DNA from 2 places in the Anaerobacillus sp. ABD4_527 genome. Region 1 is predicted to be linked to the other one. Evidence: riboswitches for the same ligand, from Rfam matches in the RefSeq annotation. Region 1 holds a riboswitch; the other holds the start of a gene.

What was found. Region 1 has a riboswitch for cobalamin ahead of ACXAHI_RS09750 (ABC transporter substrate-binding protein). Riboswitches for the same ligand answer to the same signal wherever they lie in the genome.
Region 2: it holds a riboswitch for cobalamin, as region 1 does, so the genes downstream of both, ACXAHI_RS13670 (acyl-CoA thioesterase) here and ACXAHI_RS09750 (ABC transporter substrate-binding protein) in region 1, are expected to answer to the same signal.

The regions. Positions count from the first base shown of each region.
Region 1 is NZ_JBSWXZ010000001.1:1,855,112-1,870,828, reverse strand. It holds gene hprK (HPr(Ser) kinase/phosphatase) at 1-463, shown strand, start outside; gene lgt (prolipoprotein diacylglyceryl transferase) at 493-1,305, shown strand; gene ACXAHI_RS09765 (nucleoside recognition domain-containing protein) at 1,319-2,266, shown strand; gene ppaX (pyrophosphatase PpaX) at 2,256-2,900, shown strand; gene ACXAHI_RS09755 (acyltransferase) at 2,897-3,403, shown strand; cobalamin riboswitch at 3,488-3,669, shown strand; gene ACXAHI_RS09750 (ABC transporter substrate-binding protein) at 3,808-4,779, shown strand; gene ACXAHI_RS09745 (FecCD family ABC transporter permease) at 4,763-5,800, shown strand; gene ACXAHI_RS09740 (adenosylcobinamide amidohydrolase) at 5,803-7,272, shown strand; gene cbiB (adenosylcobinamide-phosphate synthase CbiB) at 7,269-8,234, shown strand; gene cobD (threonine-phosphate decarboxylase CobD) at 8,209-9,279, shown strand; gene ACXAHI_RS09725 (bifunctional adenosylcobinamide kinase/adenosylcobinamide-phosphate guanylyltransferase) at 9,267-9,815, shown strand; gene ACXAHI_RS09720 (cobyric acid synthase) at 9,812-11,299, shown strand; gene cobS (adenosylcobinamide-GDP ribazoletransferase) at 11,296-12,087, shown strand; gene ACXAHI_RS09710 (histidine phosphatase family protein) at 12,045-12,650, shown strand; gene ACXAHI_RS09705 (bifunctional adenosylcobinamide kinase/adenosylcobinamide-phosphate guanylyltransferase) at 12,602-13,027, shown strand; gene ACXAHI_RS09700 (cob(I)yrinic acid a,c-diamide adenosyltransferase) at 13,040-13,627, shown strand; gene ACXAHI_RS09695 (ECF transporter S component) at 13,624-14,109, shown strand; gene ACXAHI_RS09690 (ATP-binding protein) at 14,106-14,807, shown strand; gene map (type I methionyl aminopeptidase) at 14,858-15,613, opposite strand.
Region 2 is NZ_JBSWXZ010000002.1:271,796-287,512, forward strand. It holds gene ACXAHI_RS13610 (BCCT family transporter) at 124-1,638, shown strand; gene ACXAHI_RS13615 (LPXTG cell wall anchor domain-containing protein) at 1,816-2,427, shown strand; gene ACXAHI_RS13620 (aspartyl-phosphate phosphatase Spo0E family protein) at 2,584-2,736, shown strand; gene ACXAHI_RS13625 (hypothetical protein) at 2,758-3,045, shown strand; gene glnA (type I glutamate--ammonia ligase) at 3,083-4,405, opposite strand; gene ACXAHI_RS13635 (GNAT family N-acetyltransferase) at 4,675-5,454, shown strand; gene ACXAHI_RS13640 (GNAT family N-acetyltransferase) at 5,447-5,869, shown strand; gene ACXAHI_RS13645 (DUF1648 domain-containing protein) at 5,931-6,434, shown strand; gene ACXAHI_RS13650 (ribose-phosphate diphosphokinase) at 6,573-7,526, shown strand; gene ACXAHI_RS13655 (Cof-type HAD-IIB family hydrolase) at 7,660-8,406, opposite strand; gene ACXAHI_RS13660 (hypothetical protein) at 8,552-8,794, opposite strand; gene ACXAHI_RS13665 (AAA family ATPase) at 8,981-9,736, shown strand; cobalamin riboswitch at 9,798-9,975, shown strand; gene ACXAHI_RS13670 (acyl-CoA thioesterase) at 10,120-10,590, shown strand; gene ACXAHI_RS13675 (cupin domain-containing protein) at 10,708-11,088, shown strand; gene ACXAHI_RS13680 (DUF4825 domain-containing protein) at 11,075-11,566, shown strand; gene ACXAHI_RS13685 (AAA family ATPase) at 11,628-12,164, shown strand; gene ACXAHI_RS13690 (DUF5694 domain-containing protein) at 12,185-12,913, shown strand; gene ACXAHI_RS13695 (GNAT family N-acetyltransferase) at 12,926-13,432, shown strand; gene ACXAHI_RS13700 (M24 family metallopeptidase) at 13,589-14,788, shown strand; gene ACXAHI_RS13705 (cystathionine gamma-synthase family protein) at 14,807-15,717, shown strand, end outside.

The DNA of each region.
Region 1 (15,717 bases):
GAGTGAGACTGCGCTAGAGCTTGTAAAACGCGGCCATCGATTAGTTGCCGATGACTCGGTTGAAATTCGCCAGGAAGCTGAAAACACGCTTGTTGGAAGTGCGCCTGAGCTGATCCAACACCTTCTTGAAATAAGAGGTCTCGGTATTATAAATGTCATGACATTGTTTGGTGCAGGTGCGATTCGTAATTACAAAAAAATCTCGTTAGTAATCAACCTTGAGCTATGGGACTCTAAAAAAGTATATGACCGTCTTGGTCTAGAAGAGGAATATATGCAGATCATCGATTCCAATGTTCCGCGCCTTGTTGTACCAGTGCGTCCAGGACGAAATTTAGCGATCATCATTGAGGTTGCTGCGATGAATTTCCGTTTGAAGAACATGGGGATGAACGCAGCGAAACAATTCTCCGAGCGTTTAACAAAAGAAATCGAAGATGGAGACGACCACGATAGCATCTAACAGGTTTAACATAGAAAGGGGAAACGAACATGTTAGCAACAATAGAACCTCTAGATCGAATTGCGGTTCAGCTTGGACCGATTTCAATCTATTGGTACGGTATCATCATAGCGCTAGGAGCTTATCTTGGGCTTGTACTTGCGGTTAGAGAAACACAGCGGCAAGGACTGCCGAAAGAAACATTTGTCGATTTAATATTATGGGCAGTACCGATCGCTATTATTTCGGCCAGAATTTATTATGTTATCTTTCAGTGGGGTTACTATAAGGACAATCTGGGAGATATCTTTGCGATTTGGGAAGGCGGAATCGCGATACACGGTGCATTGATCGGTTCCGTTATTACTGCTCTCGTTTTTACTCGAAAGCGCGGGTTATCTTTCTGGAAAATTACTGATATCGCAGCTCCAAGTATTATCCTTGGGCAGGCGATCGGTCGATGGGGAAACTTCATGAACCAAGAAGCACATGGTGGAGAGGTGACGAGAGAGTTTCTTGAGAACTTAATGCTTCCTGATTTCATTGTAAATCAGATGTTCATCGAAGGTACTTATTATCACCCTACCTTTTTATATGAGTCGCTATGGAATTTAGTAGGCTTCGTTATTTTAATCCTCCTACAAAGAACAAACGTTAAACGAGGAGAAGTCTTCCTCTCCTATGTAATCTGGTATTCCATCGGACGTTTCTTTATTGAAGGGTTAAGAACGGATAGTCTTATGCTAACGGAGTCGCTCAGAATGGCTCAGGTTATTTCAGTCGTGCTCATTATCGGTGCGATTATCACAATTGTTTACAGAAGAATGAAGAAGAACCCTAAACCGTACAACGATAAATCATAAGAGGAGGGTGAGTATGGGAACGCTGAAACGTGGATTAAAGACGGGCCTCCAAACAACATGGGAGCTTGGAAAAATTATATTCCCAATCACTCTTCTTGTTACGATCTTAAGGTATACACCCGTACTGGAATGGGTGATCAGTTTAATCGAACCTGCTATGAAATGGCTTGGTTTATCAGGCGAGGCAGCCATTCCGCTTGTAATCGGGAACTTCTTGAACCTTTATGCAGGAATCGGAGCGATTCTTACGCTCGATTTAACGGTGAAAGAAGTGTTCATCCTTGCCGTGATGCTTTCTTTTTCTCACAATTTATTAATTGAATCAGGCGTTGCTGCTAAGGTCGGGGTCAAACTCTGGGTTATTTTGTGTGTGCGGATCGGTCTCGCGGTTCTATCAGGGTTCATTATAAACCTTGTTTGGCAAGGCGGGAATGAACAAGCTGTCTATGGCTTAGTTCCTCAATCTAGTGAAGAAGTGAACGGGTGGGGGCTGATTTTGCTTCAAGGTCTTGAAAAAGCTTCGATCGGTGTTCTTCAGCTCGCCCTCATCGTGATTCCGTTGATGATTTTTATTCAAGTTATGAAAGATCGCGAATGGCTCAACGTGTTCTCGAAGTGGATGGCACCTATCACTAGGAGCCTTGGTATGAGAGAAAATACGTCGACTACGCTAGCTGCAGGGCTTGTTTTCGGTCTAGCTTACGGAGCGGGAGTTATGATTCAGGCTGCAAAAGAAGATGGTGTGAAGAAAAAGGATCTTTACCTCGCGTTTATTTTTCTTGTAGCGTGTCATGCTGTTATTGAAGATACGCTGATCTTTATACCACTTGGAATTCCAGTTATCTGGCTCTTATTGGTGAGGCTGATAACTGCCGTCCTGTTAACATTAGTGATTTCGATTATTTGGAAGCGTAAGGATACACGTGTTTCACACAGAAAGGAACCTTTTTATGAACATTGATACGATTTTATTTGATTTAGATGGGACATTAATCAATACGAACGATTTGATTATGGCGTCGTTCAAGCATACGTTCGAGCATTACTATCCAGGACTGTATTCCGATGAAGAACTTGTGAACTTCATTGGAGAACCGCTTTATCATACGTTTGAGAAGCATGATAGAGAACGAGCGGAAGAGATGGTACAGTTTTATCGAAATCATAATATCGAAAATCACGATCGACTTGTAACAGAGTTCGATGGTGTGTTTGAAACGGTTAAGACGTTGTCCGAAAATGGATACAAGCTTGCGATCGTGACGTCTAAGATGCGTAACACAGTGGAGATGGGATTGAAGCTGACAAAACTGGATCAATTTTTCCCTGTTGTCATTACAGTCGAAGAAGTGGAAAATCCAAAACCTCATCCAGAACAACTGAATACTGCGATGAAAATGCTCGGTTCTAGTCCTGAAAATGCAATCATGGTAGGCGATAGCCAATATGACATTCTTGCTGGGCAGAATGCCGGTGTAAAGACTGTCGGTGTGTCATGGACGATAAAAGGGCGAGAGTTTTTATCTTCTTATAATCCAGATCATATGCTTGATCATATGTCAGAACTTCTTTCGATCGCTGGAGTGGACAAGTGAGAAATACCGAGCGTTACCCTGTCGAAGGAAGCAACGCCCTATGGCAAATTTATAAAACGGTCCCATTCTTGAAAGTTGTTAAAAACTTCGCTGTGATACAAATAGCTCGGTACACGCCCTTCATCCCGATGAAGAATTGGTTATACAGGACTTTTCTAGGAATGAAGATCGGAGGAGAAACGGCTTTTGCCCTGATGGTCATGGTGGATATCATGTTCCCTGAGAGGATTAAAGTCGGAAGGAATTCCATTATCGGCTACAATACGACGATACTTGCTCACGAGTATTTGATCGACGAATATCGTCTTGGTGATGTTGTAATCGGTGATCGCGTGATGATCGGTGCGAACAGTACGTTGTTGCCAGGCATCACAATCGGCTCTGGAGCGATTGTCTCTGCAGGAACACTCGTGCACAAAGACGTTCCTGAAGGAGCTTTTGTAGGTGGAAATCCAATGAGGATTATCTATACAAAAGAAGAAAGAGAAGCAAAAGGCTTATAATAATAAGCACAGGGGGGACGATTAGGAAGATGTTACAGATGTCTTCCACCCCTAAAGACTATCGTGTATAATAAAACTTGCAATTACATATGTACTGATTCAGGTGTCTTCACGATGAAGACTTAATAGGGAAGCTGGTGTAAATCCAGCGCGGTCCCGCCACTGTAAATGGTCGTAAGCTGTGAAATCCACTGTTCATATTGAATGGGAAGGAGCAGTAAGCGATAACCATAAGCCAGGAGACCTGCCTGATTCAAAAGCACGAACAACCTACGAGGATAGGGATGTGCGAAGGAAGGTAAGTGTCATCTTGTGTATAATCCTTACTTTCATTCGGCCATCTCCATGCTCGTGCGTGGGGATTTTTTTTGTTTCATCATACATTTTTAGGAGGAGAACTACACATGAAGAAGCTTTATTCATTGCTCGTATTATTACTACTCGTTACAGGAATCATGGCCGGTTGCGGATCAGATAATTCATCTGAGAACAATACTAACGTAAGTACAGAAGAGAATCAGAATACAAAAGATAGCGCTTTCCCAGTTACCATCACAGATGCGCTCGATAAGGATGTAACGATAGAAGAAGATCCAGAGAAAATCGTTTCCTTAATTCCAAGTAATGCGGAAATCCTCTTTGCACTTGGTGCAGGTAGTGAAGTAGTGGGTGTTTCAGATTTTGCGAACTACCCAGAAGAGACTGCAGATATTGAGAAGATCGGTGGGATGGAATTTAATGTTGAAAAGATTATCTCATTAGATCCAGACCTTGTCCTCGCTCACGGCTCTAGTGCTCATAACTCAGAAGCTGGTCTACAGCAGCTCCGAGATGCAGGAATTGCTGTTCTAGTCGTTAACGATGCAAAAAGTTTTGATGAAGTTTATACATCGATGGAAATGATTGGACAAGCAACAGGCGAAACGGAAGCAGCTGAAGAGTTGATTGCCGATATGAAATCGAAACTAGAAGAGATCAAGTCAAAAGCTGAGTCAATCGAAGAAACGAAGAGCGTCTTTGTTGAAGTTTCTCCTGCACCAGAAATTTATTCTCCTGGTAAGAATACGTTCATGGACGACATGCTCTCACTTATAAATGCTACGAACGTTACGCATGACCAAGAAGGCTGGAACCAAATCGATCAAGAAGCAATTATTCAAGCAAACCCAGATGTGATCATCACCACATACGGCTACTATACGGAAAAGCCAGTGGAACAAGTGCTGAGCCGTGATGGGTGGAAAGATGTCACCGCAGTGAAAGAAGAACGAGTTGTCGATGTTCATTCTGACCTTGTTACACGCTCTGGTCCGCGTCTTGTTGAAGGAGTAGAGGAACTTGCTAAAGCGGTTTACCCGGATGTTTTTACTGAATAAAGCGATCCCTTACGTTATAGCTAGTGGATTGCTAGTTGGCGCGATGCTGCTTGGTATCTCGGTCGGGACTGTGTCAGTTCCGATCGAAACAATTCTAAAGTTGATGTGGGCTGAGGTACTGAACCTACCGTCGATAGGTGAAACGGACCCTATGTTCACGACAATCGTGTTGGACATCCGGCTGCCTCGTGTCATCCTAGCAGGACTTGTCGGTGCATCACTAGCGGTTGCAGGAGCTGCCTTTCAGGGTCTTCTTCGTAACCCATTGGCAGATCCTTACGTACTCGGTGTCTCATCAGGTGCATCTGTCGGCGCAGTGCTCGTCCTCTTTTTTAACTTGTCACTGCCCCTGATAGGCATGTTTACGCTGCCGATTATGAGTATTGCTGCTTCAATCGTTACCATTTTTTTCGTCCTGTTCTTTGCGCGACAAATCGAACGCTCGATGCGCGTTGAGACGATCATTTTGACGGGGATCGTGTTTAGCTCTTTCCTTGGCTCGTTGCTATCTTTAATGATTGCTTTAACAGGAGAAGAGCTTCGTCAAATCATCGGTTGGCTTCTTGGAAGTGTTTCGATGCGAGGGTGGGAATATATCGCGATTATCTTACCGTTCTTCGTAATCGGAGCGTGTATTTTGCTAGTTAGTAGCAAGGAACTGAACGCGATGTCTTTTGGTGAAGAACGTGCACAGCATATAGGGGTCAACGTAGCTAAGAGAAAGCTGTGGATATTAATAGGCGGCTCGATTTTAACTGGAGGCGCTGTAGCTGTTTCAGGTACGATCGGTTTCGTCGGTCTTGTGATTCCTCATCTTACGAGACTATTATGGGGACCAGATCATAGACACCTTCTACCATTATCGATCCTGCTTGGGGCTGCTTTTCTAATTGTAACGGACCTTATTTCAAGAATCATTATTTCACCTACGGAACTACCGATTGGAGTCATTACGTCATTGATCGGAGCGCCAGTGTTCGCAATCATCTTAATTAGAAGACGGAAAGAAAGAAGAGGGTAAGTATGTTAACGGTGAATCACGTAACAGGAGGATATCCGGGTCACGAAGTGCTCCATGATCTCTCATTCGATGTAAAAAGAGGAGAACTGCTTGGAATCGTAGGACCGAACGGTAGCGGGAAAACAACGATATTCAAAGTGATCAGCGGTATTTTAAAAGCAGATAAAGGAGAGGTGCTTTTAAAAGATAAGGCGATCTCAAAGTACTCTGCAAAGCAACTAGCAAAAGTTCTCGCTGTGCTTCCACAGCATGCTGAACATGCTTTCCCATATACAGTGAAAGAAACCGTCTCACTCGGCAGGTATGCCCACCAGACTGGATGGTTTCAGATGTGGACTGAGCATGATGAAGCAATTGTCCAGAAGACGATGGAGCAGACTGGAATCAAAGCTTTTCAAGACAACTACGTGAATGAACTTTCAGGTGGTGAACGTCAGCGCGTTTTCCTAGCTCAAGCACTCGCACAGGAGCCGGAAATTCTGTTGCTTGATGAGCCGACGAATCATCTTGACCTTTCTTATCAGAAAGAGCTTCTCGATTTGTTAAAAAAGTGGACAAGGGAACAAGGGCTTACGGTCATCTCAATTTTTCACGACTTGAACCTTGCTGGTTTGTATTGTGACCGCCTTTTACTACTTGAAGATGGCAAGGTGAATATGCACCACAAGCCGAACGAGGTACTGGATGAAGCGCGTATTCAGTCGGTATATCAAACGAATATTGAAAAACATCCGCACCCTACTGTACCAAAACCTCAAATGCTACTATTACCAGAGAAACAGGGTGAAGACCTCGATGACCTAGTTATCGATGAACGGTTATTAATGTCTAATGAAGAAATGATTCAGCTCAAGGCTCCGTTCCCTCTTCGGACGATGTCTTCAGGTGTCGTTGGCTCTGGAACGGGATGGTACAACACATTTGTTAATCGTCACGTCGATAAGAGCTACAGTTGTTCGAACCATCGTGAAGAAATGGAAGCGTACCTTAAAAGCCATCAGATCGATCCTGTTGAAACCGTTGGGATGATGACAGCTGTTTGTCTTGAAGATGTGTCTTATCGACTCATTGAGGATGACGGTGTTTCTGTATTTGTTGTCGTTACAGCTGGAGTGGGCAATGCTGTAGATGCATCGCGAAGTGTTGAGCACGTGTATGAACCGTTGCCTGGGACGATCAATACGTGGGTGTTTGTCAATGGTTCACTGACTGATGAGGCTTTCATTCAAAGTATCATGACAGCAACAGAGGCAAAAGTGAAGGTGATGCACGATCATCATGTGAAGGACTCTATAACCGGCTCGTTCGCGACAGGTACCTCGACAGATAGCATTTTGATCGCAGCGACACAGCGTGGGAAGCGCCTTCCGTATGGAGGTACGATTACGACTCTAGGAAAGCTCATCAGTCAGGGAATTTACCTGTGTACATCAGAAGCACTCAATAAGTATCGTAAAAGGGTGTCTGAATGATCCTAAACCACTTGATTGCGCTTAGCATTGCCTTTTGTTTAGATCTTTTATTAGGTGACCCGAAAAAGTTGCCACATCCTGTTCGGTGGATTGGTTCAACCATTGCATTTCTTGATCATCGTTTGAACAATGGATCGCATCGGAAGCTAAAAGGTGTTGTGATGATGCTCACGGTACTGATGATTGTTGTGGGCATAACGGTGGCTTGCGTGCTTCTTGCTTATTCCCTTTCTCCCTTATTAGGAATAGCTCTTGAAGCGCTCCTCATCGCAACAACGATATCACAAAAAAGTCTTCGGACAGCGGCGCTTGAAGTATTCGAACCTCTTCAAAAAGGTGAGAAGATGAAAGCGAGGAGAATGCTATCTTACATTGTTGGACGAGACACTGACCAACTCGGAGAAAGCGAGATTGCAAGGGGAGCAGTTGAAACTGTCGCAGAAAACACGAGTGATGGCGTCACAGCACCTCTTTTCTGGGCGCTTTTCGGAGGTGCTGCAGGTGCTGTGGCGTATCGCGTGATCAATACGTGTGATTCGATGGTGGGTTACCAAGATGATAAGTATTATGACTTTGGATGGGCATCGGCAAAATTGGATGACGTAGTGAATTGGCTTCCTAGTAGAATGACTGCCTTTTGCATGCTTTTATCAACAAAGTCGAAGCAGTACACGATGAAGGGTACTTGGACCATTCTCTTCCGGGATGCGAAAAAGCACCCTAGTCCAAACAGTGGTTGGGGAGAAGCTGCAACTGCAGCGCTTCTAGGCGTTCAATTGGGTGGAAGGAATTCATATCGTGGTCAGGTTTCGAATCGTGCTAGGATGGGTGACCCGATCGTTCCGCTTCATTCATTACATATTCCTCAATCGATTTCCATCATGCATCGCACTTCACTATTGTTTCTCACAACTTTATGGATTGGAGGACTCATCTTTGACGCTACCCTCTCATGGTTCTAATCCTCATTATTTATACAAATCTCTTAATCTAACAAAACCAGACCGCTATAGTGATTTTAGTGCAAATCTTAATCCTATTGGACCACCTCTAGAACTGAAAGAACGGTGGAATGATTCATTCGAAGCGATCACCACGTATCCTGATCCAAAAGCTTTATCGTTAACGAAAAAGTTAGCGAACGAATGGAACGTAGACGAAGCTAACGTCCTTATCGGAAACGGAGGAGCTGAACTGATTTCACTCGTTGGCCGTTTTCTTGCTGGTAAACGCGTGTGCATCGTTCAGCCTACTTTCTCAGAATACGAGATTGCTTGTAGAAGTAACGGGTGTGAAGTTCTTAACCACTCCTTAGAGGAAGGCGATTGGGAATTAGATGCTGCTTCACTTATTAATAAAATGAGACAAGTTGACGCTCTCTTTCTCTGTTCACCGAATAACCCTACAGGTTTGGCTTATTCTGAAACGAAAATCAAGATGCTTCTAGATGAAACTAAAAAGCATAATTGCTATTTGGTCATGGATGAAGCGTTTATGGATTTTCTCTCAGATGAACGTTCGAGCATTCCATCCACGCATACCTATCAAAAACTAATCGTTCTTCGTTCTCTAACGAAAATGTATGCGATACCTGGACTACGGATCGGATATATGGTCGCAAATGAGGGTGTGATCAATGCAGTTAAAAAAAGCCAGCCTCATTGGAGTGTGAATGCACTTGCGCTCCTAGCGGGGGAAGTCTGTCTGACTCAATATGATCATGTTAAGAAGACGCGTCACCTCATTCAGCAAGAGAGAGAAAACCTTCAGCGCTTTTTTGATGACCATTCCTTTCAGTACTCTAGATCGAGCGTGAATTTTTATTTATTACGAGATCCTGAACTGAACGACCAATCCGAGCTCCTTCATTACTTATTACATAACGAAATCGTTCCAAGGCATACGTATAACTTTGCTGGTCTTGATGGGAGATGGCTAAGGTTCGCAATCCGTACACCGAACGAGAACCAGCGGTTGATGGAGGTGCTTAAGCGATGGCGGACATAATCTTCATTAGTGGTGGCGTTCGAAGTGGAAAAAGCAGCTTTGCTGAAAAGCTGGCAACCTCTTATGCGGAAAGAGAAACTAACTCTCTTTATTACATTGCATGTGGAGAGCCGGTAGACGAGGAGATGAAAGAGCGAATCGCCCAACATCGTTATGATCGAAGCAAAGCTGCGTCTTGGACAACGGTCGAATGCCCGGTGAACGTTGGCAGTGCCGCTAAGCGTATAGGCCAAGGAGGAATCGTGCTTCTCGATTGTTTGACAACGTTACTATCAAACGAACTGTTTAAGCAGATCGAATCGTACGAAGCGCTGATCGACCGTATCAAAAGTGACCTATGGATAGTAGCTGAAAACTGTGACGTCCTTATTATCGTAAGTAACGAAGTCAGTTTTGAACCTTTTGACACTCCCCTCGTGAAAACGTATGGAAAGCTTCTCGGCAGTCTTCATCAGTGGGTTGTAGAGCAGGCACGAGAAGCTTATCTCGTAGAAGCACGAATTCCAATTTTGATGAAAGGGGAGGTGATTGAGTGAACGGCATTATGATCCAGGGTACGGCATCTGACGTTGGAAAGAGTCTGATCGTAACAGCTATGTGCCGTCTTCTAGCGAATGAAGGCTTCTCCGTTACCCCTTTTAAATCTCAAAATATGTCAAACAATTCTTATGTAACGATCGATGGGAAGGAAATTGGACGGGCACAGGGGATCCAGGCTGAAGCTGCAAGAACAGAAGCGAGTGTGTGCATGAACCCAATTTTGCTGAAACCAAGATCAGATCAACATGCAGAAGTGATTCGATTCGGCACGTCGTTCAGCACATTTTCAGGGAAGGATTACAGAGACGCGTTCTATGAGATGGGCCTCAAGAGTATTGAAGTTGCTCTTCGGCACCTGGAGGAGAATTACGATGTCATTGTAATGGAAGGTGCTGGTAGTCCCGTCGAGGTGAATTTAAAAGACCGTGAACTTGTTAATATGAAAGTTGCAGAAATGGCCGACGTTCCTGTGCTGCTTGTCGCAGATATTGATCGAGGAGGCGTTTTTGCAAGCGTGGTCGGTACACTCGCACTCCTTGAGCCTTCTGAAAAAAAACGTGTAAAAGGGATACTCATCAATAAGTTCCGCGGTGACCCTGCCCTTTTCGAAGCTGGCATCAGATGGATCGAAGAACACACCCAAATTCCTGTCGTAGGCGTTCTTCCTTATGTAGAACATCGAGTCGAAGGAGAAGATTCACTATCGTTAAACGACCGTTTCATAAGCAAAAAAGGATCAATTGATCTTGCGGTGATTCAGCTCCCGTACCTTTCAAACTACACGGACGTTGAACCTTTTCAGGATGAAGATGTGACAGTTCGATGGGTTCAGCATCCAGAAGAGGTAGGTAAGGCAGATGCTGTGATTCTCCCAGGAACAAAAAGCACGATCCATGATTTGAACTGGCTGAAAGACAGAGAATTTGATCATGAGATTCGTAACGTCATATCTCGTGGAGGGAGTATCGTCGGCATTTGCGGGGGATTTCAGATGCTGACCGATTCGCTTATCGATGAATATGGTTCAGACACGGGGGAGCCAGGGCTTTCTGCAAATGGGCTTGGAATCATTTCTGCTATTACCTCGTTTAATAGAGTAAAAACGACCGTTCGAATGAACGGCAAGCTTCATCCTTCTACTAAACTTGATACGTTCATCTCAGGGTACGAAATTCATCTTGGAACGACAACCTTCACAAACTCGGATGAACAACCCTTCATAGAGTTGGAAGACGGGCGATCAGAAGGGTATTACGGGCAAGGTGGTAGGGTTATCGGGACATATATGCACCATCTTTTTCATAATGACCTATGGAGAACAGAGTGGCTCAATCGTCTTCGTCAGAAAAAGGGGCTTACTTTAGAAGCGAATCGATCTCGACGGAAGGACGAAACGTATGACGATCTCGCCAATGAATGGAAGCCTCATCTCAACTGGGACCTTATTAAAGACATAATGTTTGAGGGTGGTCCTCAATGAGTTGGTTACAAGGCATGTTGATTAACCTTCAATTTTTCACAACCATACCCGTACACCGAGAGCTATCGATGGGGAATGTTCAGGTGAAACGTGCGGTTCAAACCTTCCCGCTAATCGGGTTGATGCAAGGTGCTCTCACGTCAGGGTTTTTATATGCGCTGGTCGTTTGGACGCCATTCTCAAACCTCGCGATCAGCTTTATGCTTTGGTTGTTCATGATCGTCTTATCAGGTGGTATCCATCTCGACGGCTGGATGGATGCAAGCGATGCGTTCTTCTCGTATCAACAACTCGAAAAGCGACTTCAGATCATGAGTGATCCACGTACGGGTGCTTTTGGGGTATTATCCGTTATCGTATTACTCGGGTCTAAATTTCTCTTTATCTATGAAACGATTCAGGAAATAAACCTAGTAACATACTTACTCATCGCAACGATACCTTTTCTAAGTAAAAGTGTGATGGGGATCTTTCTCATAACCATACAACCTTCAAAAGAAGAGGGCCTCGCTGCCTTTTTTCAAAAAGCAGTTCAACCATCTTCTAGGTGGATTTACCTCTTATTCATCGGTATTTATGTGATGGTAGTTTTTCTAATCGTAGAAGAAGCGGTCTTCCTCATCTTGACGATGATCGGTGTAACGGTCGTTTTGGCGTGGTTTATGAAAAGAAAAATAGTACGCTGGTTTGGTGGTATCACTGGAGACGTACTCGGCGCGAGTGTTGAAGGAACGGAGGTGCTCCTTTGGATGACAGTGTGGTTATCGTACTACTTCGTCACGGGGTAACAGAAGAAAATCAACGAGGTGCTTATATCGGTTGGACGAATGCTCAGCTGAGTGAAAAAGCAACGTTTACACAGGTAGGCGATGAGAACGTTGACCTCGTTTTCACTAGCGATTTGGACAGGTGTACGCAATCGGTAAAACGCCTTTTTCCAATGAAAGATGCGATCGAGATGATGAACTTTCGAGAACTGCATTTTGGGAGTTGGGAGGGAAAAACGTACGCGGAGCTTGAAGCAGATGAACGGTATCGGACCTGGTTGAAAGATCCTTCTGTTGCACCACCTGGAGGAGAGAGCTTCAAAATGTTTACCGATCGAATCGATGAAGGGTTCGATTCAGTCGTAAATCGGATGAGCACGAATAGGAGAGCTGCACTCGTTACGCATGGTGGGGTAATCCGTTATTTGTTAACGAAGTATGCACCTACACAGCGTTCATTCTGGGATTGGACGATTCCACATGGGACAGGCGTAAAGCTCGTATGGAAAATAAATGATCTGAGGAGGGGAGAGCGATGCATGTCGTTACAGGTGGTGCATTCAATGGAAAATCCAAGTGGGTGAGAGATTATTATGGTGTACCTTTAGAGTGGCACTCCGCATATGAAGGGACTTCCTGGGACGAGAAATCGTTCAAAGAAGATGTAGTCGTTCTTGAAGGATTGGAAGAATGGATCAAGACCTTTGTTTCGGATCAGAAAAGTTTGAAGGAAACCAGAAGAGCCGTGCGCTCATACATGGAAGCTTGGAGCGCTTGGGAACGCGAAAGAGATGAGCGAAAAATCATTGTTATCGGAACGGATATCATGAAAGGGATCGTACCACTCGAAAAAGAGAAGCGGATGTGGCGGGATGTCGTCGGATGGGCTTATCAGGATCTCGTAAGTCTAGCAGAACGTGTAGATGTAATCTGGTATGGACTGAATCAGCAGTTAAAATAAGGAGGAATCACGATGAAGATTTATACAAGAACTGGGGATGAAGGAAAGACAAGTATCATTGGTGGAAGAGTCGACAAGGATGATGTGAGAGTGGAAGCTTACGGAACAGTAGATGAAATCAACGGCTTTGTCGGTCAAGCGATTGTTGAACTGAATGAGCTGATGCCAAATAATTTCATCGATCTCTTAGAGGACCTTGAGAAAATTCAGCATGAACTCTTTGACTGTGGCGGTGACTTGGCTAACGTTTCCAAAAAGCGTGAGTTTAAACTCGAAACGTCTTCCATTACATACCTCGAAGGACGAATCGACGAGTTTATCGACGAAGCACCGGCACTAGAGAGATTTATCTTGCCTGGTGGTAGTAAACCGTCATCGACGATTCACATCGCGCGTACAATCACACGTAGAGCTGAGCGTCACGTTGTTACGTTAATGAAAGAAGCTGAGCTCTCCCCGGTGCCGATGAAGTATTTGAATCGTTTATCAGATTACTTTTTCGCACTAGCACGAGTCATCAATTATCGTCTAGGTGTGAAGGATGTAGAGTACGCAAGGAGTGCGAAGGTGTTCCGCGGCGGAAAGCGTAAGGGTGAATGAACGGAAAGCAGGCGAGCATCCTTGCTAGTTTCATAGCCCTGTCTGTAGTTGGCGCATTGATCAAGGTACCAGCAATCGTTGGTAGTGTTGCGTTTGATGTGTTTCCAGCTTTGATTGCATCCGTGTTGGTCGGGAGCCGAAGTGGCGCGATCATCGCAAGCTTCGGTCATCTTTTATCGGCTTTAATTGTTGGATTGCCACTTGGACCTCTTCACATCTTAATCGCTTTTGAAATGGCAACTCTCGTTTATTTATTTGGTAAGTTGTATCGTTCATCGAACAAGACTTGGGCAATGGTACTTTTTATACTTGGCAATGCGTTCGTTGCCCCATTGCCTTTCCTCTTTATAGTAGGTAGCGGTTTTTACGCTGCACTTATTCCTGCTCTCCTGATAGGTTCTCTTTTTAACCTCGTTTTAGCAATCGTTCTTATACCGAGGCTTGAGACGATCTTTGAGAAAAAAGGGGTAGTTAATCCATGAGAGATGGCATTGTCATTCCGTTTGAAGACCAGTTTCTCGTGATCACAAACGATAATAGCGGCGGAATCGGAAGTAAGGAACAAGATGTTGTTCAAGTTCCATACGATACGGTCGCATACTATGCGTTTAGAGTTGCCGTGATGGAGTGTCTTTCATTAGGTGCCACACCTATTTCTGTCATCATTAATAACTTTTGTGGTGATGAGGAATGGGATGAATTAGTTCACGGAGTAGAAAAAGGAATGCTTGAGCTAGGTAGTGATCTGACGATAACAGGTAGCTCTGAAACAAATATTCCATTAGTGCAGTCTGCGGTTGGAATCGCTGTACTCGGTAAGAAACGGTCGCACACGTCACCTTCGATCGTTCCTGGAATAAGGTTTGCTGTAATTGGAGAACCACTTGTTGGAGAAGAAGTGATGCATCATAAAGAGAAGATCGCACCGCTTCCATTGTTTCAATGGATTTGTAAGCAGGAAAAAGTAGTTGGCGTTATACCTGTAGGCTCAAAAGGTATTCTATATGAGCTTCGACAGTTACTAGGCTATGATATACAAGAAGATAAAGTTCGAGTGGGAGTAGATATGCAAAAGTCGTCTGGTCCCTCGACGTGTTTTATCGTTGCATATGAGGAATCTCTTCATGAAGTGATACGCTTAAAGGCTGAAGAGCATTTTAACATGATGGATGTAAAGTAATTGGATGAACATAAACAAGAGGGACGTACGACGTACGTCCCTCTTGTTCGTTACTTATCTTCTTGCATTGTTAAAATAACCGGTCCTTCTGATGTAATCGCAATGGTATGCTCGTATTGAGCAGAAAGAGAGCCATCTAATGTACGCGCAGTCCATCCATCTTCATCGATCTGACTGTAAGGTACGCCTGTATTGAGCATCGGTTCAATCGTGATGACCATGCCTTCTTTTAGACGCATTCCAGTTCCAGGCTGACCGAAATGAGGAATCATCGGTTCTTCGTGAAGTGTCGGTCCGATTCCATGCCCTGTAAAGTCACGGACGACCCCGAACCCTTCACCTTCAGCATACTGTTGAATGGCATGCCCGATGTCACCGATACGATTTCCGATGACTGCCTGCTCGATGCCTACATAGAGAGACTTTTTCGTTGTATCTAGCAGCTTTTGTTTTTCTTCAGAAATTTCCCCAACCGCATACGACCAAGCTGAGTCAGCTAAAGCGCCGTTTAGATTAACGACCATGTCGATCGTAACGATGTCACCTTCTTCAAGTTTTTTAGTGTTCGGGAAGCCGTGACAGATCACATCATTCACTGATGCGCATGTAGCAAATGGGTAATCTTGATACCCTTTTTGTTCCGGTGTCGCTCCGTGCTCCTCCAGAAAGTCTTCTACGAAAGAATCAAGTTGTAAGGTTGTTACACCTGGCTTGATCAGTGCTCGAAGCTCTTTATGACAGGCCGCAAGAAGTTCACCGGCTTCTTTCATGAGCTGAATTTCTCGTTTCGTTTTCCGTTGTATCATGTTTTCGCCTACTTTCTGCGGTATTCTTATTACGATATGTGTCGCCCTCCGTTACTGTAACAAAAAAGACCGCACATTGCAGGATTTTCGCCTAAACCAAACGA
Region 2 (15,717 bases), on a different contig from region 1:
CTTTAAAAACTTTTTTGCAATTTTTGTCTTACATCGTCAAATTTTAGGGTAATAAGGGGGAGGGACCTTATTCGCATAGGTTTTATACAGCAGCATTCAAATCGTTATGATGAGGTGAAAGGATTGAAGAACGTTACATCGGTTTTTTGGTACGGATTATTGATCTGCGGATTGGTAGTCCTATGGGGAGCAGTAGCTCCATCTAATTTAGAAAGCGTCACATCAGCTGTGACAGGATACATATCAACACAGTTCGGCTGGTATTATCTTTTAATCGTTATGGTCATTCTAGGATTTTGTATCTACTTAATCTTTTCCCCATTTAAAAATATTAAGCTTGGTGGAAATAATGAAAAGCCAGAGTTTCCGCTTGCAACATGGTTTGCGATGCTCTTTAGTGCAGGAATGGGAATGGGCATGGTTTTTTGGACTACTGCTGAGCCAATCTCTCACGCTTTTAAAAGTAGTCCGAACGGACAAGAAGGAACGCCTGAAGCCATTCAGCAATCACTTGAGTATTCATTCTTTCATTGGGGCGTCCATGCATGGGCAGTGTACTCGTTAGTTGCCCTCGTACTGGCATATTTTAAATTCCATAAAGGGTACCCGGGCTTGATCAGTGCTACGCTCATTCCACTTTTCGGGAAGAAAAGAATGGAGGGAATAGCAGGAACGTTGATCGATACGCTTGCGGTCGTCGCGACAGTTGTAGGAGTCGCTGCAACGCTCGGATTCGGAACGGCTCAGATCAATGAAGGGTTAGCGTTTCTCTTTGGTACTCCGAGTAACTTTGGAATTCAGCTTTTGATCTTAGTTGTGTCTACAATTCTTTTCATCGCATCTGCATGGTCAGGAATTAGTAAAGGAATAAAGTATTTAAGTAATATCAACTTAGGATTAGGCTTTGTATTACTTCTAATGCTGCTTATCGTTGGACCAACGCTTTATATCATGAACATGTTTACGAATACGATCGGAGGTTATTTTACAAACTTCTTCGATATGAGTTTCAATATGAATCCAAACAATGAAGACCGTCAGTCATGGGTGAAAGGATGGACGGTGTTCTACTGGGCATGGTGGATCTCATGGTCTCCGTTCGTCGGCATCTTTATTGCAAGAATTTCACGAGGCCGTACGATCAAAGAATTTATGCTTGGCGTACTCTTCGTTCCATCGATCGTCTGCTTCATCTTTTTCTCAGTGTTCGGGGTATCAGCACTCGATCTTCAGCAGCAGGGGATCGCGATGATCTCAGATTACTCACTTGAAACCGCGACATTCGCTGTGCTTGAGCAGTATTCACTAGGGACGCTCATGACGGTCATTACACTCTTTGTGATCGCGATTTTCTTTATCACGTCAGCAGACTCTGCGACATTTGTGCTAGGGATGCTTAGTACGACAGGCAGCCTGAATCCAGCCGCACCCGTGAAGATTCTCTGGGGACTTAGTCTTTCTGCAATGGCAGCGATCATCATCTACTTCGGGGGAACACAGGGACTCCAGAACATGCTTATCATCGCAGCATTCCCGTTCTCTGTCGTGATCCTCATGATGGGATACTCATTCTTTAAAGCCGCAAGTGCGGAAGTGAAAGAGAATAAGACAAATATGCGTACGAATAAAGCGAGTTGAATTAGGGGTATTGAAGGAAGCTGAATGGATCAGCTTCCTTTTTTTATAAATTAATGGTAAATACTTGCATTCTAAACAAACTATGCTAGTATACTAGACAGGCGCAAGATTACAGTTATATTACAAAGATTAAATTTATTACATAGACGCGCCGAAAAATTTTCAGGAGGTTTTACAATGAAAAGAATTCTTTCAGCACTCATCATTGTCACTGGTTTACTGTTTATGGGGTTTCAAAACACAGCATTAGCGCAGGATCATGGAGAACCCCCGGTAAAGGAGCTAGAAGCGGATTTTACCGAGTTATATGAAATAGAGGATGAAAAAAGCGTACTTATTTTAAAAGGCTATGACTCCATGGAGAAATTGGAGCAAGCTTTCGGGGAAATCATGGTTCCTGAACTTGCAGAAATGTATGTTGATAGTTTCTTTAAAGTAGAAGATGGAGAGGTTACATTCAAACCACAAGATAGTCGCCTCACAATCGATTTCAATCGTGAATATGACCTTACAAAAGTGAATGACAATCATTACAAGCTTTCACAAGTTGCCACAGGCGACCTGTATGAGGGGCGTACATTAACAATCGATTATATCTATGATTCTGGTAAATGGATCTTTGGTAACCGTAATGGTGCACTTCCAGAAGTGCACGTAGATGGGGGAGCGGAAGAAGGAGATCAATTACCTGATACTGCAACACCATTTCCAACGTACATGATGATTGGCGCAGGTATCATGATGAGTGGTGCACTCGTATTAATTGCTAGAAAACGCTCAAACGCTTAATCGAATAATAGAGTTGAAAAGGGAAGCTGATCTATTCAGCTTTCCTTTTTTTTATATTGAAGGAACGGGTAAGTACTACTTTCTAAAATTTAACAGAAAAAGGATTTTTTATGTTACTCTAATGATAGTAACCAAATAACGTAAGGAGTTCGGTAGGTGAAGAAGTTGGAGGAAGAAATATATGAGCTGCGGATGGCGCTTTACGAAGTGGCGTTTGAAGCAGATACTTTTTCAAGTGAAGAAGTCATAGAACTAAGTCAAAAGCTGGATGAGAAATTAGTGAAACTTCAAATAGAGAAGGAAGAGTAATTAGATGAAAGGAGTATGCGGTTGCCAACTTCAGTGCTAGGTAGAGTTTGTGCGGTGTCTCTTTTCATTTATTTGGGTGTGTTGATCGCTTTGGTCGTAGGGATCTATCAAGATGCAGCACTTGGAGCAATCACACTAGTGATGAAGGTTGGGATCTTTGCAGGTTTACCGATCTTCATCATTTCTATCTTCGCGGTTAGAAAAGAAATGTTCTATAAAAAATTTGTTCCTGTACTTTCACTAGTCATAAGTTTTTTCTCGTTAATCGGCACATTCTTTTTCATGTTTATATGGTCTTTCGGAGGATAAAAAAATCCGCTCACGATATGAGCGGATTTTCTTACATTTACTTATTCATATAACGTTCAACTTCCCACTGACTTACGTTCAGGGAGTAGTCGATCCATTCTTTTTCTTTGTCTTCGATGTAGCATCTAGACGTATGCTCACCTAGAGCGTCGATTACGACTTGGTCTTCTTTAAGTGCTTTGATCGCTTCTTTTAGGTTTGTTGGAAGCGTTGGAACATCATCTGTAGACACTTCGTAAAGGTTACGAGACTCTGGTTCACCTGGGTCAAGCTCGTCACGAATTCCTTCAAGACCTGCATGTAGTACTGCAGCTAGCGTCAAGTAAGGGTTCGCTGTAGGGTCTGGGTTACGGATTTCAAAACGTGTACCCATTCCACGTGTTGTTGGAACGCGGATCATACAGCTTCGGTTAGAGTGAGACCAAGCAACACTTACAGGTGCTTCATAGCCAGGAACAAGACGCTTATAAGAGTTCACGTTCGGGTTTGTAATTGCCGCAAGACCATTCGCATGGTGAAGAATACCAGCCATGAAGTGTTTCATCGTATCAGAAATTCCGTCTTCTTTGTTTTCGTCAAAGAAAGCACTCTCGCCATCTTTGAATAGAGAAAGGTGGCAGTGCATACCAGAACCGTTCTCACCTGCAAATGGTTTAGGCATGAATGTTGCGTGATAATCATGTCCAGTCGCAACGTCTTTAACAACGCTCTTGAACGTTTGGATGTTGTCTGCAGCTTTCAATACACTGTCAAAACGGAAATTGATTTCGTGCTGTCCTTTTGCTACCTCATGGTGAGAAGCTTCCATCTCAAAACCATATTTCTTCAACGTGCGAACGATATCGCGTCGTACCTGGTCACCTTTGTCTTTAGGTGATGCATCGAAGTAACCACCGCGGTCATTCATTTTGCGGATCGGGTAGCCTTCATCATTCAGTTGGAATAAGAAGAATTCTGGTTCAGGTCCAACGTTTACAGTATAGCCAAGGTCTTGTGCTTCTTTCATCGCTCGTTTTAAAATATAGCGAGGGTCACCTTCGAACGGTTCACCGTCGGGCGTGTGAATATCACAAATGAAGCGTGCGATGCAGTCCGTGTCGACCGCTTCAGGAAGTACTTTGAATGTTTCAAGATCTGGGAACAAGTACATATCACTTTCTTGAATATCTGAAAAGCCTGCGATTGAAGAGCTGTCGAACATCGCTTCATTGTTCATTACACTTTCGATCTCTTCAACAGGAAGCTCTACGTTCTTCGTTTCACCAAGCATGTCTGTAAACTCTAGGCGAATAAATTCTACATTCTTTTCATGAACTTCATCCAAAATAACTTGTTTGATGCTTTCTTTTGTAATCGTCATACATTACCTCACCTTTAGAAAGTTTTTTAACTATTCACTATTTTACCGATAATAACGTATAAGTGTGGATTTATGTAAGGAATCCTGACATAAAATTTCACTTTGTCTATCAGCTATAGAAATAAATACCCTTATTTTGTTCACGTAAACCGCTCAAATAACAATCCATGATAGAAATGGTTTCCAAATGCTTCACTTTGAAAGACAATGATAGTATGTGTAAAAAGATTTGAAATTTGTATCAAAAATTTTATTCACTGAGGTGCTATATGCAGAAGCATGAATTAAAAGCGTTGTTCGATGAAGAAATGAGAAAAAACGTTACGCCTCCAGGATTTCGAAGAGAAGAAACGGAATATGTTATTCGTCATGTGTCAGTCCATCAAGATGAACATGGTTTCATCATCTTTTCTAACTTGACGGATACTGACGCTAAAAAGGTTATTAAGAGTGAAAAGGACCGCTTTGCTACATTAAATCAAGAGTTTGAGTGGAAAGTTTATAGTTATGACGAGCCTTCAAACCTTGTGGATCTTTTAGAAGATGAAGGATTTAAGAAAGGTGAAAAAGAAGCGCTGATGGTCATCCCGCTTTCTGATGACCACTTTTTGTTACGTCACGATACATCTCATGTGAAGGAAATAACCGATTTGGATGGAATCAATGCGATCATGAAGCTTGAAGAAAGCATATGGAATCACTCTTTCGCAAGCTTAGGAGAACGATTGTGGCGTGATTTTAAGAATACGAATTCACTCTCCTTATATGGGATATATGAAGCTGGCAATTTGGTAAGTGCTGCCTGGATGTACTTGGAAGGAGAGAATTTTGCGAGCATGTGGGGTGGATCAACGTTACCACAGCATAGGAAAAAGGGACATTACACCGCGCTTTTAGCTGCACGTGCGAAAAAAGCGAAAGAAATGGGGCATCCTATTTTAATGGTCGATGCAAGTCCGATGAGTGAACCAATTTTACAAAAGTGTGGATTTGAACGATTAGGGTATTCGTACGGCATGTTGTATCGTGGAGGGAAGTCACATGATTAAAGAAATGAAGTCGCTTGAAGAAATAAGGGAAGCCTTTCTCGTAATGAGTGAGCTGCGCACAAATTTAGATGAAGAATCGTATTTAGAGTATGTAGACCAAGCACGTAAAAAAGACATGTACCATTTGTATGCACTCTATGAGGAAGGGGAAATCGTAGCCGTCATCGGCTTTACACCGATGATCACCTTATACTATGGAAGAAGTGTATGGGTTTATGATCTTGTGACTCGAAAGGAAGATCGCTCGAAAGGGTACGGCAAGTCGCTCCTTTCCTTTGTGGAGAAGTGGGCTAAAGACCATGGCTATCGTTCGATCGCACTTTCCTCAGGTCTTCAAAGGCATGATGCGCATCGATTTTATGAAGAGAAGATGGCTTACGATAAAGTGAGCTATGTCTTTAAAAAGGAGCTCTAAAAAGGAAACTTCCTCACCTTCTATTCGTATAGTATAGTAGACACGAAAAGGAGGGACGACGATGGGGACTCGAAATAGACCGAACATCGCTATCGAAAAACCATTTTTACATAAAGTCCTAGACATCATAGGGATTTCAGCATTATTCCTTTCGATCGCTTATATTGTTCTCAACTGGTCAAGCATCCCAGAGATGGTCCCTCACCATTTTAACGCTGCGGGTGAACCTGATCGGTGGGGAGACAAGTGGACGGTTTTCCTTTTACCTTCGATTGGAGTATTCGTATGGATTGGGCTTTCGTTCCTCGAGCGTATCCCTGACGCTTACAATTATGTAGTTAAGATAACAGAAGGAAACGCTGAAAGGCAGTATTATTATGCCGTTACGATGATACGCTTACTAAAAAATGAAATCGCAATTTTCTTTGCGATATTGACCCAAAAAATCGTTGAAATGTCGAGTACGCAAGAAGAAACTCTCCAGTTCTGGGTTGTTCCGGTATTCCTTGTCGTGCTATTTGGTACGATCATCATTTATTTCGTAAAATCAATACGGTGGCGGTAAGGGACAGGGCAAGATTTCCTTTAATTTTTTGAAGAAAGTTATACGGGCGCTATGTTATAGTTGAAGAGAGAATGATTCCCTTACATTACGTTTTGATTGGAAACTTCCTATCGAAATGAACCATAAAGGAGCTACGTTATGCTACGCCAAGAAAAAGACGTGAAAGTATTTGGTTTGAATTCAAACCCTGAACTTACAGAAGAAGTTGTAAAACTTCTTGGAATCGAGTCAGGTAAGTCTTCCGTTAAGCGCTTCGCAGACGGTGAGATCAACATGAACGTTGAAGAAAGTATCCGCGGATGCGATACATATCTAGTTCAGTCCATCGGTGGGGCTGGATTAGGAAACGACTATTTGATGGAGCTCCTCATCATGATCGATGCATTGAAGCGAGCTTCTGCAAAAACGATCAATGTTGTGCTGCCTTATTATGGCTACGCACGTCAGGACAGAAAAACAGGCCCAAGACAGCCGATCACAGCGAAATTGATTGCAAACATGTTAGAACGCTCTGGTGCAACTAGAGTCCTAACGGTCGACTTGCACGCGAACCAGATCGAAGGATTCTTCAACATTCCTGTTGACCAGGTTTCTGGTATTCCAGTATTAGCTGAATACTTCGAGAAGAAACAGCTTGAGGATATCGTAATCGTTGCCCCAGATAACAGCAGCGCACTGCGTGCCCGTAAACTTGGATCCCTGCTTGATGCTCCGATCGCATTGATCGATCGTCGTTCATACGACACAGGTGAACCTTCTACGATCAACGTAATCGGAGATGTAGTAGGTAAAACAGCGATCATTATCGATGATATGATCGATACAGCGAAAAACGTGACATTCACTTCTCAAATATTAGAAGAGCACGGTGCGAAAGAAGTGTACGCGACATTCACGCATCCGGTCCTTTCAGGCACGGCTACACAAGAAATCGCACAATCGAACATCAAAGAAATCGTTGTGACGAACACGCTGCCTTTACCGAAGAGCGGCGATATCGATAAGATCACAGTTCTTTCGATCGCACCATTGCTTGCAGAAGCAATCCGCATCGTTCAAGAGAAACTGTCGATCAGTAAGATTAGAAAATAACTTATGAAGAAAGAAGCTGACCGTTCAGCTTCTTTTTTTTGATTTGCAGGATAGAGGAAGAAAGGGAGAAATCAAAAAGGCTGAGTGAATGTTCCATTCACTCAGCCTTTCGACATAAAGCGGGGGGTGCCTGTCACTCGCCCTTCATAATGTGGTCGATTGCGTGTGCGACACCGTGCTCTGTATATGATTTCGTAATCCAGTCTGCTGCTTCTTTCACGCGCTCCTGTGCGTTGCCCATCGCAACACCGAAGCCAGCTTCACGAATCATAGCGATATCGTTCATACTATCTCCAACAGACATCACTTCATCCATGGAAAGATCAAGCCATTTCGTTACTTTGCGTAGCGCAGCTGCTTTGTTTACACCTGCAGGGTTGATTTCCATGTTTGTTAAACTAGAGTTTGTGACTTCTAAAGCATCGTTGCTCATGACTTCATCTAAAATAACTTGGCGCACGTCGTCGTCTTTCACATCGAAGCCGAATTTCAACCAGTCATAGTCATGAAGATCTCTTTCAAATGGTGTGTTTGAATTAAATACACCTTCAGTCGTGGAAGACCAGAACCAAACATCATGCCTTTTCTTCAGTTCCCAGAGGTTCTCAACAATCTCACTATCGAGGTGCGTACTGTCCACAAGGTTGAAATGCTGGTCATAAATTTGACCCCCGTTCACCGTGATCAAGTAAGCTGATTCGCCTAACTGTTCTGCAATCTCACGACAGAAAGGAAGAGAGCGCCCAGTGCTGATCACAACATGATACCCAGCTTCTTTCGCACGGCGCACTGCATCCTCATTCTCCTTCGACACTTCGCCGTCATGATTAACGAGCGTGCCATCCATATCTAACGCGATTAACTTTATCTCTTTTTTCATCTCATCCACTCCTATCTTTCGCTGACTCTATTCTAATACAAATGAAACGAAATCTGTAGTGGAGTGGTTTTTTATAGGCAAAAAAAAAAAGAGAACCTGATGAATAGGTTCTCTAAGGGTATTGAGTTTTAGTAAGTGCTGACAACTATTCCTCTCTCTTCTTCCCAAACACTTTCTTCGAAGCACCTTTGATCATTTTCTCAGCCTTATCTGCCGTTTTCCCTACCGCATCCGTGCCGGCCTTACTCACATTCTTCACAAAATCAGTAGACGTATCGGATACCTTGCCAACGAGACCGCCTTTTCCGCTAACAGACTTCACCATATCATTAACGGTATCTGCAGATTTATTCACAAGATCGTTTGCTTGTTTGGAGGTTTTCTTCACCAGGTTTTCGTCTTGTTTCTTTTGATCAGAAATAAGATCTCCTCCTTAAAAAATGAAATACATTACTATACATATGGGTGAATTCCAGTGAATATGCGTCTTTTTTTCACTTTTGTTATGCGCTACGCATGATGTGAGTGGTATGATGGGTAGAACTTATGTTTGGAAGTTAGGGGGCAATTAGCAATGAAGTTAACGCAAGAAACGCAGTATGTTAAACGTCTCAATATAAAGAGAGATGAGATCCCTTCGTACGATTTCTTTCCATTTGCTCTACCGGTAATCAAGAATTTCAAGGAGCTGTTGTTTCACCCAAACGTGACGTACATCGTTGGTGAGAATGGGATGGGGAAATCGACGCTGCTTGAAGGGATGGCGATTAAGTATGGATTCAATCCTGAAGGCGGGACGCTTAACTTTAATTTTTCGAGCTATGATTCTCACTCGAACTTAGATCACTATTTGCGACTAGCTAAAGGCGTTTACCGTGCGAAGGATCATTTCTTTTTCAGAGCGGAAACGTATTATAATCTCGCTACAAATATTGAAGAGTTAGATGCTGATCCGTTTGCGGGGGCAAAAGTCGTCGATGGGTTTGGAGGCAAATCGCTCCATCAACAATCTCACGGAGAATCCTTTTTCGCGGCTTTTACCAATCGGTTTCGAGGAGAAGGGTTATATATTTTAGATGAACCTGAAGCGGCCCTTTCTCCGATCAGGCAGCTGTCGATGCTTGCGCGCATCCACGAACTGGTCGAGCAGGGATCTCAGTTTATTATCGCCACACACTCGCCGATCCTTATGGCATACCCAGATTCGAAAATGATTGTGCTGAGTGAAGATGGAATGACTGAGACAACGTTAGAGGAGACGGAACACTTTAAGGTGATGAAAGAGTTTTTTGATGATAAAGATCGGTTGCTGCATCATTTGTTTCAGTGAACGAGTTTGACAGATCTACAGCGATAGGAGATAGTAATTTTTAGGTAAGGATTTTCCTTACTAACTGAATAGGCCTTATGGTGGCTTTATTAAAAGCTGAAAAGGGAAGTTTGGTGAAAATCCAACGCGGTCCCGCCACTGTGAAGAGGAGGCATATCGCAATACCACTGTTGTTAAACGGGAAGGGCGATGTGCTGAAGAATCTGAGTCAGGAGACCTGCCATAAGGAAGAGCATTGATTCCTACGGGAGATAGGAGGGTGTTACGTGGAAAGTACTAACGGATACTGTTTGGTGGTTCCGTAATTTCGTGACGTTTATATCCTGCGCATCTTCAATTTGGAGGTGTGTTTTTTTGTTGAAAAATGAAGGAGGAATGCGTTCATGGAATCTTTACCAGTAAGCTATTCGAAAATGACACAAACAAGGTTAGTGTTACCGCCAGATACGAATCATCTAGATACGATTTTTGGAGGGAAAGTGTTAGCATACATTGATGAAATCGCAGCATTAACGGCTATGAAACACTCAAATTGTGTGGTCGTGACGGCATCGATCGACTCGGTCGATTTTCTATCATCCGCGAAAGTTGGAGATGCGTTAACGCTCGAGGCTTGTGTCACGAGGTCCGGCCGAACGTCGATGGAAGTGTATGTGAAGGTGTATGCAGATGATCTTCTTCACGGGCGAAAAGTGATGACGACAGAATCGTTCTTGACGATGGTTGCGGTCGACTCAGAAGGGAAACCGAAAGCCGTTCCTGGCATCCTACCTGAAACGGATGAAGAGAAGAGGCTGTACGACACTGCGCCTTCAAGGAAGGAACATCGTCAGAATCGTTCACGGTTAAGGTGATAATGGAGGGTCCCTCAGGTAACGAATTCCTGAGGGGTTTGCTTATTTTTACCAGATTAAAAGGGAGATCGCCTTAAGAATCGAAGTATGTATGGGGCATATTGTAGGAGGGGACGTATGAAGCGCTACCGATTTGGGCGAGGTGTTGGAAAAGAAATTACGAAGTTTGATAGTAAGCATGTGGTGATCTCGCCTATTACGAGAATGATAGAAGAAGAGATCGATGTGATACAGATCGCTTGTATGCATCTTGGTCGTGATGGATTGCTCGGAGGTCATGAAGCTGTGGTGCCACAAATGTTCCTCGTGCTTGAAGGGGAAGGAATCGTGAAGGGCGGCGGTCAATCGCATCGTATTCAAAAAGGAGAGCTCGCGATGTGGGAAAGAGGGGAATGGCATGAGACGTCAACGAAAGATGGCATGACCGCAATCGTTGTAGAATGTGACAAGCTAAAGCCGTTCAGTGGTTTACAGGAGATAACAGATGAAGGGAATTAAGCTGGTTTTTATAGTATTGCTAATCATCGTCAGCGGCTGTAATTCTGCTGAACCAGCCGAGGAAACGCTTTTTCAGTACAAAGATTCATACATAGGAGACAACGGCGCGGTTGGTGCAATCTTACGCCTATTGCCCGGTAGCACGGAGTTAGAAAGTTTATCGCTGCAAACAAAAAGCGAACCATATGGCTTAACAGCTTATTATTCAAAAGCGCTATCAGAAGAACAACGAGAAGCGTTTCTATTCAATGCAACGGTTCTTTTCACGTTGATTCAAAATGCTGAGGTTGTTTCTGCTGATTACGATGGCGAGGTATTGTCGGTTACGAGAGATGAGTTACAAGCTTGGTATGGTGAGAATTTTTTTGAAGCTGCTTCAGAAGATGAACTGATCGGTCTCGCTCAGCCAAAGCTTGAAGACTCGGAGCAAGTCAATCAATTTTTTGAAAACCAAACAGGAGTGAACGAGCGTGACTAATTTTTATTGTGATGAAGTGTTGAGTGGAAATATTGCTTCCGGAAAGGCGTTGAGTTAAGCGATGATCATCATGATCAATGGCGCGTTTGGAGTTGGAAAAACGACTGTTGCCAATGAGCTTTTAAACAAAATCGATAACAGTATGATTTTTGACCCAGAAGTGGTCGGAGGGATGCTCAGTGCGTTGCTGCCTTCATCGATCAAAGAAGAAGAGGCACTCACTGGTGATTTTCAAGACTTGGAATTATGGAAAGAGTTTACCGTCTCGATTGCAAAGCGGACGGCAGAGCACTATCAGAAACACCTCATCGTCCCGATGACGATTCGGAAACCTGATTATTTCCATTATATTTTCGATGGATTTAAACGAATCGATCCTGAGACGTTTCATTTTTGCTTAACAGCAAATAAGGAAACGATTACGTCAAGACTGCTGAACAGGGGAGAAGCTTATGGAAGCTGGTGTTTTTACCAAACCGATCTGTGTGTAGAGGCTTTTTCTTCCGGGGGGTTCGGGGAGTATATTTCAACGGAGAATCGACGGATAGAAGAGGTGGTAGATATTATTATGAAAAGGTTAGTGATGCCGATTCTTTAGGATAGGAAGGAGCATGTGTGTTGAGTAAGCCAAAAGTTCTGGTGTTCGGAACGTTTCATATGAAGTATACGAAAGACCTTTATAAGGTGGATACGAATGATTTGGAATCGGAAAAAAGACAAGCGGAAATTCGAGACGTTGTAGATCGATTAAAACGGTTTGAGCCTACGAAACTAGCATTCGAAATTGTAAAGAGTGAAAATGCCGGGCTTAATCAAGAGTATCAGGATTACTTGAATGGTAATGTAGAGCTCAGGGTCGATGAAGTGCATCAACTTGGCTTTCGTATCGCGTCTCAATTAGAGCATAAAAAAGTATATGCGGTCGATTGGATGGATACGGTCGGAAATCGAGCGCTAAGTGAGGTATATGATTGGGCTCAAGAAGAGCAGCCTGAGCTTTATGAACATATCAACCAAACGTATCGCTCGCATTCTCATAAAAGTCTGGAAAACAGAACGATCCTCGAGCTTTTACATGAGATGAATTCTCCTGAAGAAGTGATGAAGGATCACGAGATGTATATGAACATCGCTCGTATCGGAAAAGGTGGGCAATACGTTGGCATCGATTGGGTCCGATGGTGGTATCAGAGGAACTTGATTATCTATCGCAATCTATTAGAGCTGAGTGAGCCAGGTGCTCGAACGCTGCTCATCATAGGGTCTGCTCACGTTCACCTCGTTTCACAGTTTTTAGAAGAAAGTGGTTTGGTTGAGGTGGAGAGAGCAGGGAACTATTTAGAGTGAGAAGGTGACGTAATGGAAAAGAATCTAGTCGTACAGCAGTATGATCAAAACTATCAAGAACAAATGGTGGATTTGATTTCTACGATCCAACAAGATGAATTTCAAATCCCAATTACTGTAGAAGAACAGCCTGATCTATATGCGATCGAGTCGTTCTATCAAACGGGGAAAGGGAACTTCTGGCTGGCGATTTATAATGGACGCGTAGTGGGTACGATTAGCCTACTCGACATTGGAAACAACCAGCTTGCACTACGTAAAATGTTTGTACATAAGGATTATCGAGGGAACCCTCTTTTTGTCGCAAAAAGATTGCTTAAAGAAGCGATAAAGTGGTCGAAGGAGAAAGAAGTTCATGACATATACCTTGGTACAACGCAGCAGTTTTTAGCGGCACATCGATTTTATGAGAAAAATGGTTTTGTTCGGGTGGAGTTGGAAGACCTCCCGAAACCTTTTCCTGTCCTGGCTGTGGATAAAAGGTTTTACAGGTTGGAGATGAATCGAAAGGTAATGTAAAAAGGTTAAGGCAGATCCATGATGAATGGGTCTGCTTTTTTGATGCGTGACCTTATAATTTTTTGTAAAAAGGGAGTTGTGTCGTAAGGCGGGATGATGGTAGTATGAGTTAACTGAAAATTTAAACAATAGTTTTGGGGAGGCGACGTCCCGATGATGCCATTCGAGTTGCGAGAGTACCAGGAACGCATTCAGCTGACGAAGAGAAGGATGCTCGATGAAGGTCTTGAAGTTCTGCTTATAACGGACCCTGCGAACATGAATTATTTAACGGGGTATGACGGCTGGTCATTTTACGTGGATCAAATGGTCGTCGTGATCATCGATGAAGAGCAGCCGCTTTGGATCGGAAGAAAGATGGACGGCAATGGCGCGAAGGCAACGACATGGCTTCACCATGAGAACCTCGTAACGTATACCGATGATTACGTTCATTCGAACGTGAAGCATCCGATGGATTTTGTTGCGAAAACGCTTGAAGAACTTGATCAAAGTACGCGTCACATCGGGGTAGAGATGGGCGCATATTACTTCACCGCCTTAGCGTTTGAATCGTTGAAGAGAAACCTTCCTGACGCGAAGTGGAAAGATGCCACCCTCCTTGTGAACCGTGTTCGGATGGTGAAATCGAATCAAGAGATTCTATATATGAAAAATGCAGCGAGGCTCGTTGAACTCGGCATGCAAAAAGCAGTTGATACGATCTCTGAGGGCGTTCGAGAATGTGACGTCGTGGCTGATATTTATAGCAGTCTCATCAGTGGAACACCTGAATTTGGCGGTGATTATCCAGCGATCGTTCCGATGTTACCATCGGGGGAACATACGTGTACACCGCATCTCACATGGTCTGATAAACGGTATCGAAACAATGACCTCGTCATTATCGAAATTGCTGGCTGCTACAAACGATACCATTGTCCGATGGCGCGAACGGTCTCAGTTGGGACGCAAGATGAGAGAGTAAGAGACATTGGAAAAGTCGTGGTAGAAGGGCTCGATGAGACGCTCGCGTTCATAAAACCTGGCGTAACGTGCGAAGAGGTTGAAGAAGTTTGGCGGAAGTCGATCGCTCGACATGGCATCATGAAGGATTCACGCCTCGGCTATTCGATCGGACTAAACTATCCACCTGATTGGGGTGAACATACGGCGAGTGTTCGACAAGGTGATCAAACAATTTTACAACCGAATATGACGTTTCATCTGATTCCTGGAATCTGGTATCACGATTTTGGGATTGAAATCAGCGAATCGATCAGAGTCACAGAGAGTGGAAGCGAAGTTCTTGCGAATTTTTCAAGAAAGCTAATCGATGCAAAAGACGTGTCGATGATGGGGAACGATGCAGTCTGAAAAAGGAGGAGATCGATTGTGAAAAAACCAGGAATGGGGACATCGTCCGTCTGGGCAGGGGAGAAAGAATACCTCTCTCATGGTGCGACACAAGTTCCGGTCGTTCATAGCGTAGCGTATGGATATGATGACATGGACGAGTGGTATGAGGTCGCGGTTGGAAATAAGAAGGGTCATATCTATGGTAGGAATACGAACCCGACTGTTCAGGCGTTCGAAGATAAAGTGAAGGCGCTTGAAGGAGCGGAAGCGGCGACGAGTTTCTCGACGGGGATGGCGGCGATCAGCAATACGCTCGCAACGTTTCTTTTTCCAGGAGATCGGATCGTGTCGATCAAAGATACGTATGGTGGCACGAATAAAATCTTCACGGAATTTCTTCCGATGTTAAACGTCGATGTGATGCTTTGTGAAACGGGAAATCATGAGCTCATTGAGGAAGAGGTCGAGAAGGGATGCCGCATTCTTTATCTCGAGACACCGACGAATCCAACGGTAAAGATTACGGATATTAAGCGGATGGTAAAAGCAGCTCACAGAGTGGGGGCGCTCGTTGTTGTCGATAACACGTTTGCTACACCGATCAATCAAAACCCGCTCGCACTCGGAGCGGATCTCGTGATCCATAGTGCTACGAAGTTCCTCGGTGGTCATGCTGATGCACTCGGCGGGGTCGTTTGTGGAAATGAAAACTTGGTCGAAAAAATCTATCATTACCGGGAAATCAACGGAGCGACGATGGATCCGATGAGTGCCTATCTCTTGTTGCGTGGGATGAAAACGCTCAAGCTTCGTGTACAGAAGCAGTGCGATAACGCGATGAAGGTCGCGACGTACTTAACGTCACAGGCACTTGTCGAAGAGGTATATTATCCTGGACTCGAGGATCATCCGGGGCATGAAATCGCAAAAGAGCAGATGAAGGATTA